Regions from separate parts of the Chryseobacterium sp. 2987 genome, predicted to be linked through region 1. Evidence: riboswitches for the same ligand, from Rfam matches in the RefSeq annotation. Region 1 holds a riboswitch; each other region holds the start of a gene.

Region 1 (3,175 bases):
CCGCTCTTTTGGTAGCCTCTTTAAAATTCTGTACCTGCTGTTTAACCTCATCAGTAGTCAGAACATGAGGAATTCTTTCTGAAGGATGATAAGGAATCGGGCTCGGAGCCAGCGTTTCCCAACCTTCTTCAAGAGAAATCTGCTGATTATTCCATGTTGAACCTTTTCTTCCTGCATGGGCCAGCTGGATTCCTATTTTACTTTCTGAATGGGTATGAACAAAATCAACGATCTTTTTAAGCTGGTCTGCCTGTTCATCATTCCATATTCCCATACATTTATTGGTGATCCTTCCCTGTGGCTCTACTCCGGTAGCTTCTACCATGAGCAGTCCTGTTCCGCCCTGCGCCCTGCTTCCGTAATGTACAAAATGAAAGTCATTGGCCAGTCCGTTTTCACAGGAATACATGCACATTGGTGACATCACCCAACGGTTTTTTACTTCAACGTTTCTGAATTTTATTGGTGTATAAAGCATTTTAATCTTTTGAATTTCAGGTTAATGATCTAATGAGCAAAAAATATTGCCCACCTGATTAAAAAGAACTAATTTTAGCCCCCCTTTTTTAGTCGTACAATATATGAAAAAAGACCTACAGATCAGTTACGAGTATTTTAAAAACAGCAGCGAACTGAGCGATATTGAAAAAAAATTATTCGAAAGAGCCAAGCAGGCCCGCGAAAATGCCTACGCACCTTACTCCCAGTTTCTGGTAGGCTGTTCCGTACTTCTTGAAAACGGAGAAATCTATTCGGGTAACAACCAGGAAAATGCAGCCTTCCCATCAGGATTGTGTGCAGAAAGAACAGCACTTTTCTGGGTAGCCGCCAATTTTCCGGATGTTAAAATAGAAAAGATTTTTGTAGTGGGCGGACCTAAGGAATTTCATGAGAAAAATCCTCCGATCCCACCATGTGGAGCCTGCCGTCAGAGTTTAATAGAATTTGAAACCAAACAGAACGAAAATATAGAACTTTATTTTTCAAGTATGAACGAGGAAGTTTTTAAAGTACATGCGATTAAAGATTTGCTTCCGTTTTATTTTGATTCATCGTTTTTGTAAAAGCTGATAAGAATTTCAAAATCTGGATGGAAGATCTGTTGTTTTTTGCCACGAATTCACTAATAAAATATCTGTGTCTGTGGTAATAAAACTTTTTTAACCACAAAAGATTTTACCGCTTTCATATGAAAGTTTAAAGCTTTACCTATAGAAATTCATTTAAATTCTTGGTGAAAAACCTGATCAATCCGAGAAAATTTCACGCTCGTAGATCATCTGGTTTTGCAGATTTTTAAAGTATCGCTTTTCAAAACCTTCATACATATTGTTCCCACAAATCTCACAGATGACGCAGATCTTTTTCTAGAAAATCTGTGCAATCTGTGGAAAATCTAATTTGTATTACTTCTTTTGATATTTTTTTGTCACGCAAAGCCTTATTCTGGATCTTTTTGATTTTAGGGAGCTAAGGATGGAATCAACTCCGTTGATTCGATGAAGTGGTGGATTAGCCTTCGGCTGTGTTAGCTCTTAAAATATTTGATTGTAAAACGGATGAAAATATTTGATTTTCTTACACCTTAAAACATGATAATAATTAAATTTATTACTATATTATATCAAACCAACAAAAAATTTACGTAATCTATGGGATCTGATAGAATTCTGCCTGTTTTCCCATTTATCGTTTCATCTTTCTGTCCTGTTGTCCAATACATTTAAAAACTTATCTTTGCAAAAATTTTGGTTTCCAGCATATTGGAAATAATAGGGAATTGGGTGAAAACCCCAAACTGTCCCCGCAACTGTAAATCGCAATGAGAGTTTCTGCAACAAACCACTGTTTATACGGGAAGGTGCAGAACGCGAAAGTCAGGAGACCTGCCAGAATACTAACTAAAAACAGATTACTTTCGGAGGAAAAGTGAAATTAGTATGGATATAAAAAGATCTTTATTACTGCTTTGTTCGTCATATGGCAGCTTTCTTTTAGGACAGGAGAAGGCCATTGATACCATTTATGTATTTGACAACCAGATGAGCAAAGTTAAACTGTTTCATCACGTCAATACGATTACTCCAAAAGATATTGAGAAGAATTCCACTAGTCTTTCTGAGCTTTTACGGTTCCAGTCACAGATTTATATGAAGGAGAATGGCCGTGGTGCTGTTTCTTCACCGTCTTTTCGGGGAACGAGTGCCGGCCACACAGCTTTTGTATGGAACGGAATCAACATCAACTCTGTTTTTTTAGGACAAGGGGATGTGAATAATATTCCGCTTTATGGCTATGACCAGCTTGAAGTGAAAGCAGGAGGAGGAAGTGTACAGTATGGAAGTTCTGCCATTGGCGGCAGTATCCATCTTAATAATAATCTGGAATTCAACAGAGGATTTGGGGCTTCCTTATATTCGGAGGCTGCTTCTTTCGGGACTTATAATAATTTTGTCAAAGCTTCTTACAGCAATGAAAAATTCAGTTTCAAAGCATCGGGCAGCTATGTGATCAGTGAAAATGATTATAAGGTTCCAGAATTTGTAACAGGAAGTTCTCCCTATAATAATCTCAACGGAAAATATTACAATACGGCCTTTAATATTGGGGCTTCCTATAAGATTGCGGACCATCAGACCATTTCATGGCAGAACCAGATCTTCGATGCGTCCCAGCACTACCCTATTTTTGAACCTAACGGAAATAAGACCAAATACAACGCTCAGACTTTAAGAAGTCTTATCTCCTGGGATATTAATACAACGAATCTTTCCAATAGTTTAAAGGCTGCTTATACGGAGGATAATTTCCAGTATTTCGGGGATATTACCCGTCCGAAAACGAGCGGAGCCGAAGGAAAAAATTATATATTCAAGAACGATTTCAATTATTTTATCACTCCAAAGATCAATATCAATGCGATTGGGGAATTCCAGATCAATAAAGGGGAAGGTTATGAATCGGGATTGGATAAGGTCAGTCGAAATGTGGGATCTATAGCAGGTATTATCAGGTATTTTACAACAAAGGATCTCCGTTTTGAAGCCGGTGTAAAGCAGAATTTCATTGAGGATATTTCTTCTCCGCTTCTGTATTCCTTTTCAGGAAAATGGAATGCTTTGAAATGGTATCATGCCGGGATAAGTGTTTCCAAAAACTTCAGATTCCCATCATT
Region 2 (3,175 bases), on a different contig from region 1:
CGGACGGAGTAGAAGACAATCCTAATCTGGATCCGGAGCTAAAACAGAACGGTCATATTGGAATAGCTATGAATAGTCAGGAAAAGCAGTTTATTGTTGCTTTTCTGAAAACGCTTTCCGATAAAAACTTTATTTCTAACCCCAAATTTTCTGAATAATGAACACGAAAACAATAATGGTAATGACAGGAATGGTTGTATCTGTTGGATTTCAGGCTAAAACTGTTAACGATAGCATGGAGGTTTCCAATAATGCTAATAGAATAATACTGCTTGATGACTGCGATGCCTGCGGTTGTGCGGCCGGAAATGGCTCTTCAGGTTTTGAATCGTTGCTGAATCCTCAGTTTATCGGGATTAAATATTTTGCCCAGCATTATAAGGCAAAAGAAAATTTGTTTGTGAAAGATCTTACACAGGATCAGTATTTCAATACGCTTCAGCTTTGGGGAAAAATTCCTCTGACAAAAAAACTGAGTGTTTATGCCAGTCTGCCATTCCATTTTCACGGAAAGAAAACAATGCAGGGAGACATCCGTATCAATGGAATAGGAGATCTGAACCTGATGGGAATTTATCAGATCGTTAATTCAAAGGAGAATGTCCATCAGCTTAATGGAGGTCTGGGAATAAAAGTTCCTTTAGGTAAATTTGACGAAAAAGGGATGTCCGGAGTTAATCCGAGTTTTCAGCTGGGAACAGGGAGCTGGGATTATCAGGCTGCATTGAATTATAAATTCCAGAGAAATAAGCTGGCAGTTCTGATTAATACGGATTATACCATCAAAACGGAAAATAAAAAGCATTATCAGTTCGGAAACCAATGGAATTATGCCGCAACAGGATTTTATCAGGTTGCAGGGAACGAGAAAACCATCTTATCTGCCAAGGCTGGATTTCAGGGTGAAGTATATGATACCAACCGACAGTACGGAGAAGCATTACCCCGCACGTCAGGAAGCGCTTTGTATGGGAAGCTGGGCTTTGAAGCATCCTATAAAAAGTTTAGTCTCGGGAGCGAGATTATGCTGCCTGCTTACACCAACCTGGCAGGAGGAGATATTGAGGCAAAATCCCGTTTCAGTATTTTTCTGAATATCGGGATTTGATGAACAGTTGATCGCTTGGGAAGAGGTGTTTTTAAGTGAAACCCTACAGATATTTTTTTATCTGTAGGGTTTATCTTTTGCTGGCAACAGGTTATTGTTAAATGTTTTTATCCCATTGAAAATCATTTTGTTATTTCATGTTTTGAATGTGTTAATAATTGTTTATCTTTGCCGGAATCTGGTGAGCCGTAAAAAGCGCTTAAAAGGGAATCCGGTGAAAATCCGGGACAGACCCGCTGCTGTAAGCTCCACACTAAAGTTTTTGAATAATATATCCACTGTTTTTTAATGGGAAGGATTTCAGAAACGGAGTAAGTCAGAAGACCTGCCAGATGATGAACGTTTGACGCTTTCGTGGAATAAAGCTTAGGACTACAATGATTCTGTGCAGTGAATGCTGTGCTTTGTCGTTGCTTTCTTATATCCATTAGCGTCATCATTATTCTAAATGAGCTAATGGTGACAAAACTTATTGCTTCTCTGATTCAAAAGGGAGCTATCACAATTTTTGTGGCAGCCTCTCATCTTGTATTCTCACAGTCTAAGGACAGCATCCGGGAGAAAACGATTCTTCCTATTCAGATTTATAAAAAAGATTTTAAAGAAATTCTTCCGGCACAGATTCTTTCGGGGGAACAACTGGAAAGACTTAACAGTCAGTCGGTGGCAGATGCCCTTCGGTATTTTTCCGGTGTTCAGATCAAAGATTACGGTGGAATGGGAGGTCTGAAAACGGTGAATATCCGGAGTATGGGAAGCCAGCATGTCGGCGTTTTTTATGATGGAATTCAACTCGGAAACGCACAGAACGGAGTGGTGGACCTCGGAAAATTTTCCCTTGATGATATAGAGTCAATTTCTTTATATAACGGCCAGAAAAGTGAAATTTTTCAGCCGGCAAAGGATTTCGGATCTTCGGGATCTATTTATCTACAACCTAAAACACCTGTATTTAAAGGAAATCAAAAAACGAACGTAACGGTTAGATTGAAATTAGGGTCTATCAGTCTCTTTAATCCTTCATTCCGTTTAGAACAGAAGATTTCAGATCGGGTTTCCGCAAGTTTCAGTTCAGAATTTGTTCAGAGCAAAGGATTGTACAAGTATAAATACGAAAAGAAAAATGCTGATGGTTCTGTTGCCAATGATACCATTGCCAGAAGATATGATTCTTACATCCGGGCCAAACGTTTTGAAACCGGTTTTAACGGAACCCTTAATGACGGAAGCTGGAGTGTACGGGGTTACGGATATATTTCAGACCGTGGAATTCCTACAGCTATTGTGAATAATGATTTCGGTCCCAAAGGGCAGCAGATGCTGGATGAAAACTATTTTATTCAGGCCAATTTCAGAAAAAAACTGTTCCCAAAATTTGAGACTCAGGTGAAAGCCAAATTTGCTTACGATTATTCCAGATTTCTGGATACAGTTAATGTATCAACAACAGCACTTCGTATCGATAATACCTATACTCAGAGGGAATTCTATCTTTCTTCATCTAATATCTATTCCATTACTAAAGACTGGGATGTAAGCGCAGGTTTTGATTTTCAGTACAATAATCTGGATGCCAGTCTCAGGGATTTTTCATTTCCTACCCGATATACTTCATTACTGGCCTTTGCTACAACCTATCAGTGGAGAAGGTTTAAATTTCTGGGAAGTGTACTCGGAACCTTTGTACATGAAAATGTAGAAAAAAATGCAAAATCTCCCGATAAAACGGAATGGACCCCTTCTGCATTTCTGAGCTATCAGCCCTTTGATTCAAAAGACTTTACCGTAAGGGCATTTTATAAAAGGATTTTCAGGATGCCTACTTTCAATGATCTGTATTACACCATGATCGGAAATGTCATGCTTAAACCTGAATTTACCAGACAGTATGATGTTGGTTTTACTTATCAGAAACTGTATGACCATGAGTTTTTTAAAGGAATTTATGTGAAGGCAGACGGATATTATAATGAAGTGGAAAATAAGATCATCGCAGTTCCTACTACCAATCTGTTCAGGTGGATGATGACGAATCTCGGAGAAGTAAGAATCCTGGGGGCGGATGTC
Region 3 (3,175 bases), on a different contig from region 1:
GGAAATACCATTAAAAGCCTGAGCTTTGAGATCAATAAAGATTCAACAGAATTGCCGCTACGGAGTTTTAAAGTTTCTGATTGGCTGCGAAAAGTCGATATGAATAAAGTTTATCTTGAACATCCGGAGCAACCTGTAGAAAATATTCTGGAAGTCAGGAGCAAATAATATTGTCCTCTATAATATTTATATGGAAACCCCATGGGTATTTTTTACCTCCGCCATTACAAAAGTACTGTGTGTGCTTCCGATAGAATCTACCGATCCCAATGTATTGAAGACAAAATCCTGATAATGTTTCATATCCCTTACCTGAACTTTCAGCAGGAAATCGAAATCGCCGGAGATATTGTAACATTCCGCTACTTCTTCAATATTAAGGATGTCTTTTACAAACTTATTTCCGACAGCTCTGTCATGAATTTTCAGCTTAATCTGGCAGAAAACCGTAAAACCCCTGTTCAGCTTTTCAGCTTCCAGAACAGCTGCATAATGCTTGATATAACCTTCCTGTTCTAATCTTTTGACCCGTTCAAAAACAGGTGACGGAGACAGGTTAATTTCTTTTGCCAGCTCTTTAACGGTCAGTTTTGCATTCTTTTGCAGGATTCTCAGCAACTGAAGATCCTTTTCATCAAGTCTTTCCACAGGATAATATTCTTTTTACGGTCATTTTTTTCAAAAATACAGAATATTCAGCTTTAAAATAAGATCAATTCAAAATATTATTCTAAATTTTCAAAATACAGCCAATCAATTATCTTAATTCTATATCTTTATCCCCTATTTTGTTCTTTATAATACTTCATCAAAACGGAAGAGGTTTTACGTAGCGTAGATTAATAGGGAATCGTGTGAAAATCACGAGCTGTCGCGCAACTGTAAGCAGCATACCAAAGGTTTCTGTCCCAGCATATCCACTGCCAAAAGCGGGAAGGATGACAGATGCCGCTGCAAGCCAGGAGACCTGCCTGTTCCGGATTGACAATGCTTCCGCGGTCTGAAGCTTTGGGTCATACAGATGATACTTTGAACGTATTCTACCGTTAACAGGAAAATTACGTCCTTTTTGTATCTCTGCGTTTCCTTTATTTTCTTTCCGCGGCGGCATAGCGAAGCATTCAAAAGAGCTTTTAAACCATTGTTTAATTTAAAAGTTTGAAAGAAAATGCAAACACACCTACTTGGCTGCCCGCGTATTGGCAGCAACAGAGAACTCAAAAAAGCCTGTGAACAATATTGGGCAGGTAAAACATCATTGCAACAATTGCTGGAAACCGGGGAAACCATCAGCCAAGCCAACTGGACAATCCAGCAGGAAGCAGGCATCGATCTTATTCCGTGTAATGATTTTTCGTATTATGATCAGATATTGGATATGGCGCTTACCGTTGGAGCCATTCCGGAACGTTATCAGGCTATTGCTTCTGAAGAATCTTACTCAGAGCTTGATCTTTACTTTGCTATGGCCAGAGGCTATCAGAAAAACGGTCTGGACATCACCGCCATGGAAATGACCAAATGGTTTGACACCAATTATCATTATATCGTTCCTGAATTCAGGAAAAACCAGAATTTCAGATTATTTTCAGATAAAATCATCAAAGAATTTATCCGTGCCAAACAATCCGGGATTAATGCGAAACCTGTCATTATCGGATTGGTTACTTACCTGCTTTTGGGTAAAGAAAAAGAAGAAGATTTCGACAAATTGGATCTGGCTCAAAATCTTTTGCCTGTTTATATTGAAATTTTAAAAGAGCTAGAACACCACGGTGCAGAATACATTCAGTTTGATGAACCGTTCCTCGGTTTGGATTTAAATGAAAAAGCAAAAGAAACGTATCACTATATTTATGGTGAAATCAGAAAACAGTTTCCGGATCTTAAACTGATCATTGCCACTTATTTTGAAGGATTAAAAGACAATCTTTCTCTGGCTTCTTCCCTTCCGACAGATGTTTTGCATATTGATTTAGTGCGCTGTCCTGAGCAGTTGGATGACGTTTTACAGGCAATTCCTACCACATTAAGCCTTTCTCTTGGAATTGTGGACGGAAGAAATATCTGGAAAAACGATTTTGAAAGATCGCTTCACTGGATTAAAAAAGCGGTCAGTGAAATCGGATCAGAACGGGTCTTTATTGCGCCTTCCTGTTCGCTCCTCCATGTTCCTTTCGATCTTGACTCGGAAACTAATGAAGAAGTTTTGTCTCCTGAAATTAAACAATGGATGGCTTTTGCCAAACAAAAGATTGGAGAAATCGCTGTTTTGAAAAAGCTAGCTTCAGAAAATCCGGATTATCATACTTTGCAGGTATTAGCTGAAAACAGGAAAGCACTGGAAAACCGTAAAGTATCAACGCTTATTCATCATCAGGAAGTTAAAGACCGCATTTCCGTAACCACTGAAGCAGATGCACAGAGAAATAATCCGTTCAACATCAGAAAAGAAGTCCAACAGAAAGTCCTTCAACTTCCATTGTTCCCAACAACAACCATTGGCTCGTTTCCTCAGACCAAAGAAGTAAGAAGCTGGAGAGCGAAATTCAAAAAAGGGGAACTCACTGCCGGACACTACGATGAACTACTGAAAAAAGAAACGGAAAGAACAATCCGCTGGCAGGAAAAGACAGGAATTGATGTACTCGTTCACGGAGAATTTGAGCGGAATGATATGGTGGAATATTTCGGAGAACAGCTTTCCGGATTTGCCTTCACTCAAAATGGCTGGGTACAAAGCTACGGAAGCCGGTGTGTAAAACCGCCTGTTATTTATGGAGATGTCCACCGACTTCATCCTATGACCGTTTATTGGTCACAATATGCCCAATCATTAACTACGAAATGGGTAAAAGGAATGCTGACAGGTCCTGTAACCATCCTTCAATGGTCTTTTGTACGGGATGACCAGCCCCGTTCTCTTACCTGTAAACAAATTGCTCTGGCTATCCGTGATGAGGTAACCGATCTAGAGAAAGCAGGCATCAGGGTTATCCAAATTGATGAACCTGCCATTCGTGAAGGTCTTCCGTTGAGGAAATCCGACTGGCAAAGTTACCTGAAATGGGCAGTAGAAGCCTTTAGAATTTCTGCCAGCGGTGTGGAAGATGCTACTCAGATTCATACGCATATGTGCTATTCTGAATTTAATGACATTATCCAGAATATTGCG
Region 4 (3,175 bases), 150 kb from region 1:
TGAGGGTTTTAATTAATATTGAAAAATAGGTTTGGGTTAAAGCCAATGGTTTTTTTAATAGCGTGAAGAGGATAAAGCCCTTTTCTATTGAATTGATTTATGATTAACCAGATCAAATGGTGTAAAAACAGCAGATAATATCTGTGAAATTTGTGGGATCTGCGGGGAAATAATTATAATATCATTTCTATTGAACTACACCCAATATACAACAACAAAAACGGCGGAATCTTCGATTCCGCCGTTTTCTTTTAAAAAAATCTAATTATTGAATATCGACTATATACATCGTTCCTTTGTCTACTTTCCCGGTTTTAGGAAGAATTTTGGCTTTTGGGTTTCCGTTTCCGTCATCTAGGATTCCGAAATCATCATCATTGAAAACAGCAAGTTTATTATTTCCCAGATAAACAATCCCTTCAAACTTATCATGTTCATAGCCTAGTTTGGCAACCAAGTCTACGGCTAGTGTTTTGGTTACGGGCTTTATTCCTGCGATGGTAATTTCATTCCATGTGCTTTGTTCCAGCGTTTTGTTGTTGATCTTCATTCCATCTACAGCAGCAACATCAGATCCGGTTACATCAGAAGCATCTGAGAGACTGATCCTGTATACTTTCTTCACACCGCCCTGCGAACCAAAGTTTCCGTCTCTTTCGATGACAAGAAATTCCGTGTTACTGATCGCTGTTATGTCACAGACAGAATCCGAAGTTCCTCCGTCCTGTTTATATAAAAACTGTTTTGTTTTCCCTGTGGCAATATCGAAAGTTACAATTCTGGTTAAAGTGGTATTGGTAGCCAGGGCTTTTGTAGGAACATACATCGTTGATTGAATGGTTCCTACCAGTGTTTTCCCGTCCGGAGTAATACAAAGTCCTTCCATTCCTCTATTTGCTCTCCTTTTGGCTAAAACAGCTGGCAGTTTTCTCGGTCCCGTATTAACGCCTATTGGGCTTATCCTTTCCATTTCCACTCCTTCTGCACTGTAATGGACAATATGCGGTCCATATTCATCAGAAACCCAGAAAGTACCGTCCGCAGCAGCTACAATACTCTCACTGTCCAGACCGTAATTATCCGTTCCTAAAACATTTCCGTTTACATCGTAAGCGGTCTCGCCTGTATTTCCCATCCCCGCAGGATTTGGAAGCCCAGTGATCGGTTGACCGGAAGGATTTTTCAGTTTAATGTATTTAATGACCTCGATATTTCCATCAGCATTGATCTTAAAATGCATAATGGTTGGAGTGAAATCCGGAGCCGGAAATTTTTTCCCGTTCAGATAATCAGTATTGGGACCACGGTCTGTGATAAGATAGAACTCACCTTTTCTGCTTGGATGGGCTGCTGCACCCGAACCAAAACCTCCGTTAATCACATCTACCCCATTTATGGTAGCCAGTTTGGAAAAAGGAAATTCCTGAGGAAGTTTAGAATAATTAATATCCTGGCTGCTTACATTGTCATCATCTTTACATGATGCCATAGCAATAAGCGCCAAAGCAGAGATCAGCAGTTTTTTCATGTTTACTTTTATGGCAGCGAAAATAGACAACAATTGTAAACTGATCTTGAATACAAGAATAAATATACTTTAACAATAAAGCTCCTAAGGTTAATTTATTTTAAACAGAAAAAATATCAGAATAAAATCCAAACTCACCAATTCTTTATTAAATCTAAAAATCATCATCCCAAACATCCTTAAACTATCAAACAAAGTGTAAAAATTCAAAATAATTCACAAAACGACATCAAAAATATACACCCTATATTTGTAACGGTTTAAGGCTGAACCATTGTTCATTAAAAGGGAACCAAGTGAGAAGAATATTCAATTCTTGGGCTGTACCCGCAACTGTAAGCTGTTTAAACAGGAGTACACTGTGCCACTGGATCAAAATCCGGGAAGGCGTATTTCTGATGCAAGCCAGGAGACCTGCCTTACCCCATATTCATCAGAGACAGAGTATTTGAAGTCATTCATTTCTTTTTTCTGAGGGAAAGTTTCGGGAATAAAACTTTTAATTTAATTATATCATGAAAAAAATCTACTTTTTTTTCCTGCTGCTTTGTATGCAGCTCCTGTCGGCCCAGTTTACCGAAAACGACATTAAATTCTGGGTAGGAACCGGTTCTAAAAAAGCCTATTTCATTGCTGACTTCAATGATGATGACAATCCTTCCTCCTATGCCTGGGGATACCGTTTTGACTCGGATGATCTTACCATGGAAGACCTCATCGGAGCTATTGCAGCTGCAGAACCTAAAATAGAAGTGGAGATTCCGTCCGGATTCCTTTACAGCCTGAATTATAACCATCACGTACCAAGTCCGGATGATTACTGGTCTACATGGTCAGGGCCTTCTGCTGAAAATATGACGCTTAATAACGGCGTGAACGGAGATCCGCTCGTCAACGGTAAATGGTACGGGGCCTCTTTTGGATATGGGTTTACCGATAATACACCTCCACTCTCCCATCCATCCCCTCCTGTTGCCGCTTACAATTCTGCCTGGTATACTACCTCACAGATCACCAACTGGATCGGAACAGGAAGCAATTCAAGCCTTGTGATTATTGATTTTGGTACCAACAATTCAAATGGTTCTGCCCATTCTTTTGTTTTCGGAATCAAATACAACGGAAGCATTACTGCTGAACAGGCTCTTCAACAAATTCAGGCTCACGCTTCCTATTTCAATTTCACTTCAAATGGAGGGCAGATCGCCTCTTTATCTTTAAACAATCATTCAGGAATACCTTCAGGAACAAATACCTGGAAGCTTTTCAAAGGAAAAGATCTTTCAGCATGGAGAAGCCAGACTTCTTTGTCACCAACTCAACTGAACAATAATGAATGGCTGGGTTTAAGCTTTGGACAAAGATTACCGTTTACCCCTACCGAAGCATCACAGGAAGTTTTAGGTGTTTCTGATGCTCAGAAGAAGGCATTCAGAATTTATCCGAATCCGGCAAGTGATTTTATTCAGATAGAAACAGCAGATGATATAAAAGAAATCAATATTTATTCGGTTTCCGGACAGAAAGTTCTTACTTCGAAAGCTTCAAAAATTGATATTCAGTCTATGCAATCCGGTGTTTATTTGATGGAGATTAAAACTTCAAAAAATACTACGGTTCATAAGCTTATCAAAAAATAACGTGAGT

What was found. Region 1 has a riboswitch for cobalamin ahead of J2Y40_RS00160 (TonB-dependent receptor domain-containing protein). Riboswitches for the same ligand answer to the same signal wherever they lie in the genome.
Region 2: another riboswitch for cobalamin. It lies ahead of J2Y40_RS18300 (TonB-dependent receptor domain-containing protein); the one in region 1 lies ahead of J2Y40_RS00160 (TonB-dependent receptor domain-containing protein).
Region 3: another riboswitch for cobalamin. It lies ahead of metE (5-methyltetrahydropteroyltriglutamate--homocysteine S-methyltransferase); the one in region 1 lies ahead of J2Y40_RS00160 (TonB-dependent receptor domain-containing protein).
Region 4: another riboswitch for cobalamin. It lies ahead of J2Y40_RS00880 (T9SS type A sorting domain-containing protein); the one in region 1 lies ahead of J2Y40_RS00160 (TonB-dependent receptor domain-containing protein).

The regions. Positions count from the first base shown of each region.
Region 1 is NZ_JAVDUN010000001.1:28,762-31,936, reverse strand. It holds gene namA (NADPH dehydrogenase NamA) at 1-478, opposite strand, end outside; gene cdd (cytidine deaminase) at 582-1,064, shown strand; cobalamin riboswitch at 1,733-1,909, shown strand; gene J2Y40_RS00160 (TonB-dependent receptor domain-containing protein) at 1,941-3,175, shown strand, end outside.
Region 2 is NZ_JAVDUN010000006.1:139,220-142,394, reverse strand. It holds gene J2Y40_RS18310 (cytochrome-c peroxidase) at 1-158, shown strand, start outside; gene J2Y40_RS18305 (transporter) at 158-1,108, shown strand; cobalamin riboswitch at 1,271-1,456, shown strand; gene J2Y40_RS18300 (TonB-dependent receptor domain-containing protein) at 1,565-3,175, shown strand, end outside.
Region 3 is NZ_JAVDUN010000011.1:40,684-43,858, reverse strand. It holds gene J2Y40_RS21900 (hypothetical protein) at 1-168, shown strand, start outside; gene J2Y40_RS21895 (Lrp/AsnC family transcriptional regulator) at 187-648, opposite strand; cobalamin riboswitch at 804-990, shown strand; gene metE (5-methyltetrahydropteroyltriglutamate--homocysteine S-methyltransferase) at 1,169-3,175, shown strand, end outside.
Region 4 is NZ_JAVDUN010000001.1:175,081-178,255, reverse strand. It holds gene tpiA (triose-phosphate isomerase) at 1-16, shown strand, start outside; gene J2Y40_RS00885 (esterase-like activity of phytase family protein) at 266-1,528, opposite strand; cobalamin riboswitch at 1,775-1,965, shown strand; gene J2Y40_RS00880 (T9SS type A sorting domain-containing protein) at 2,044-3,168, shown strand.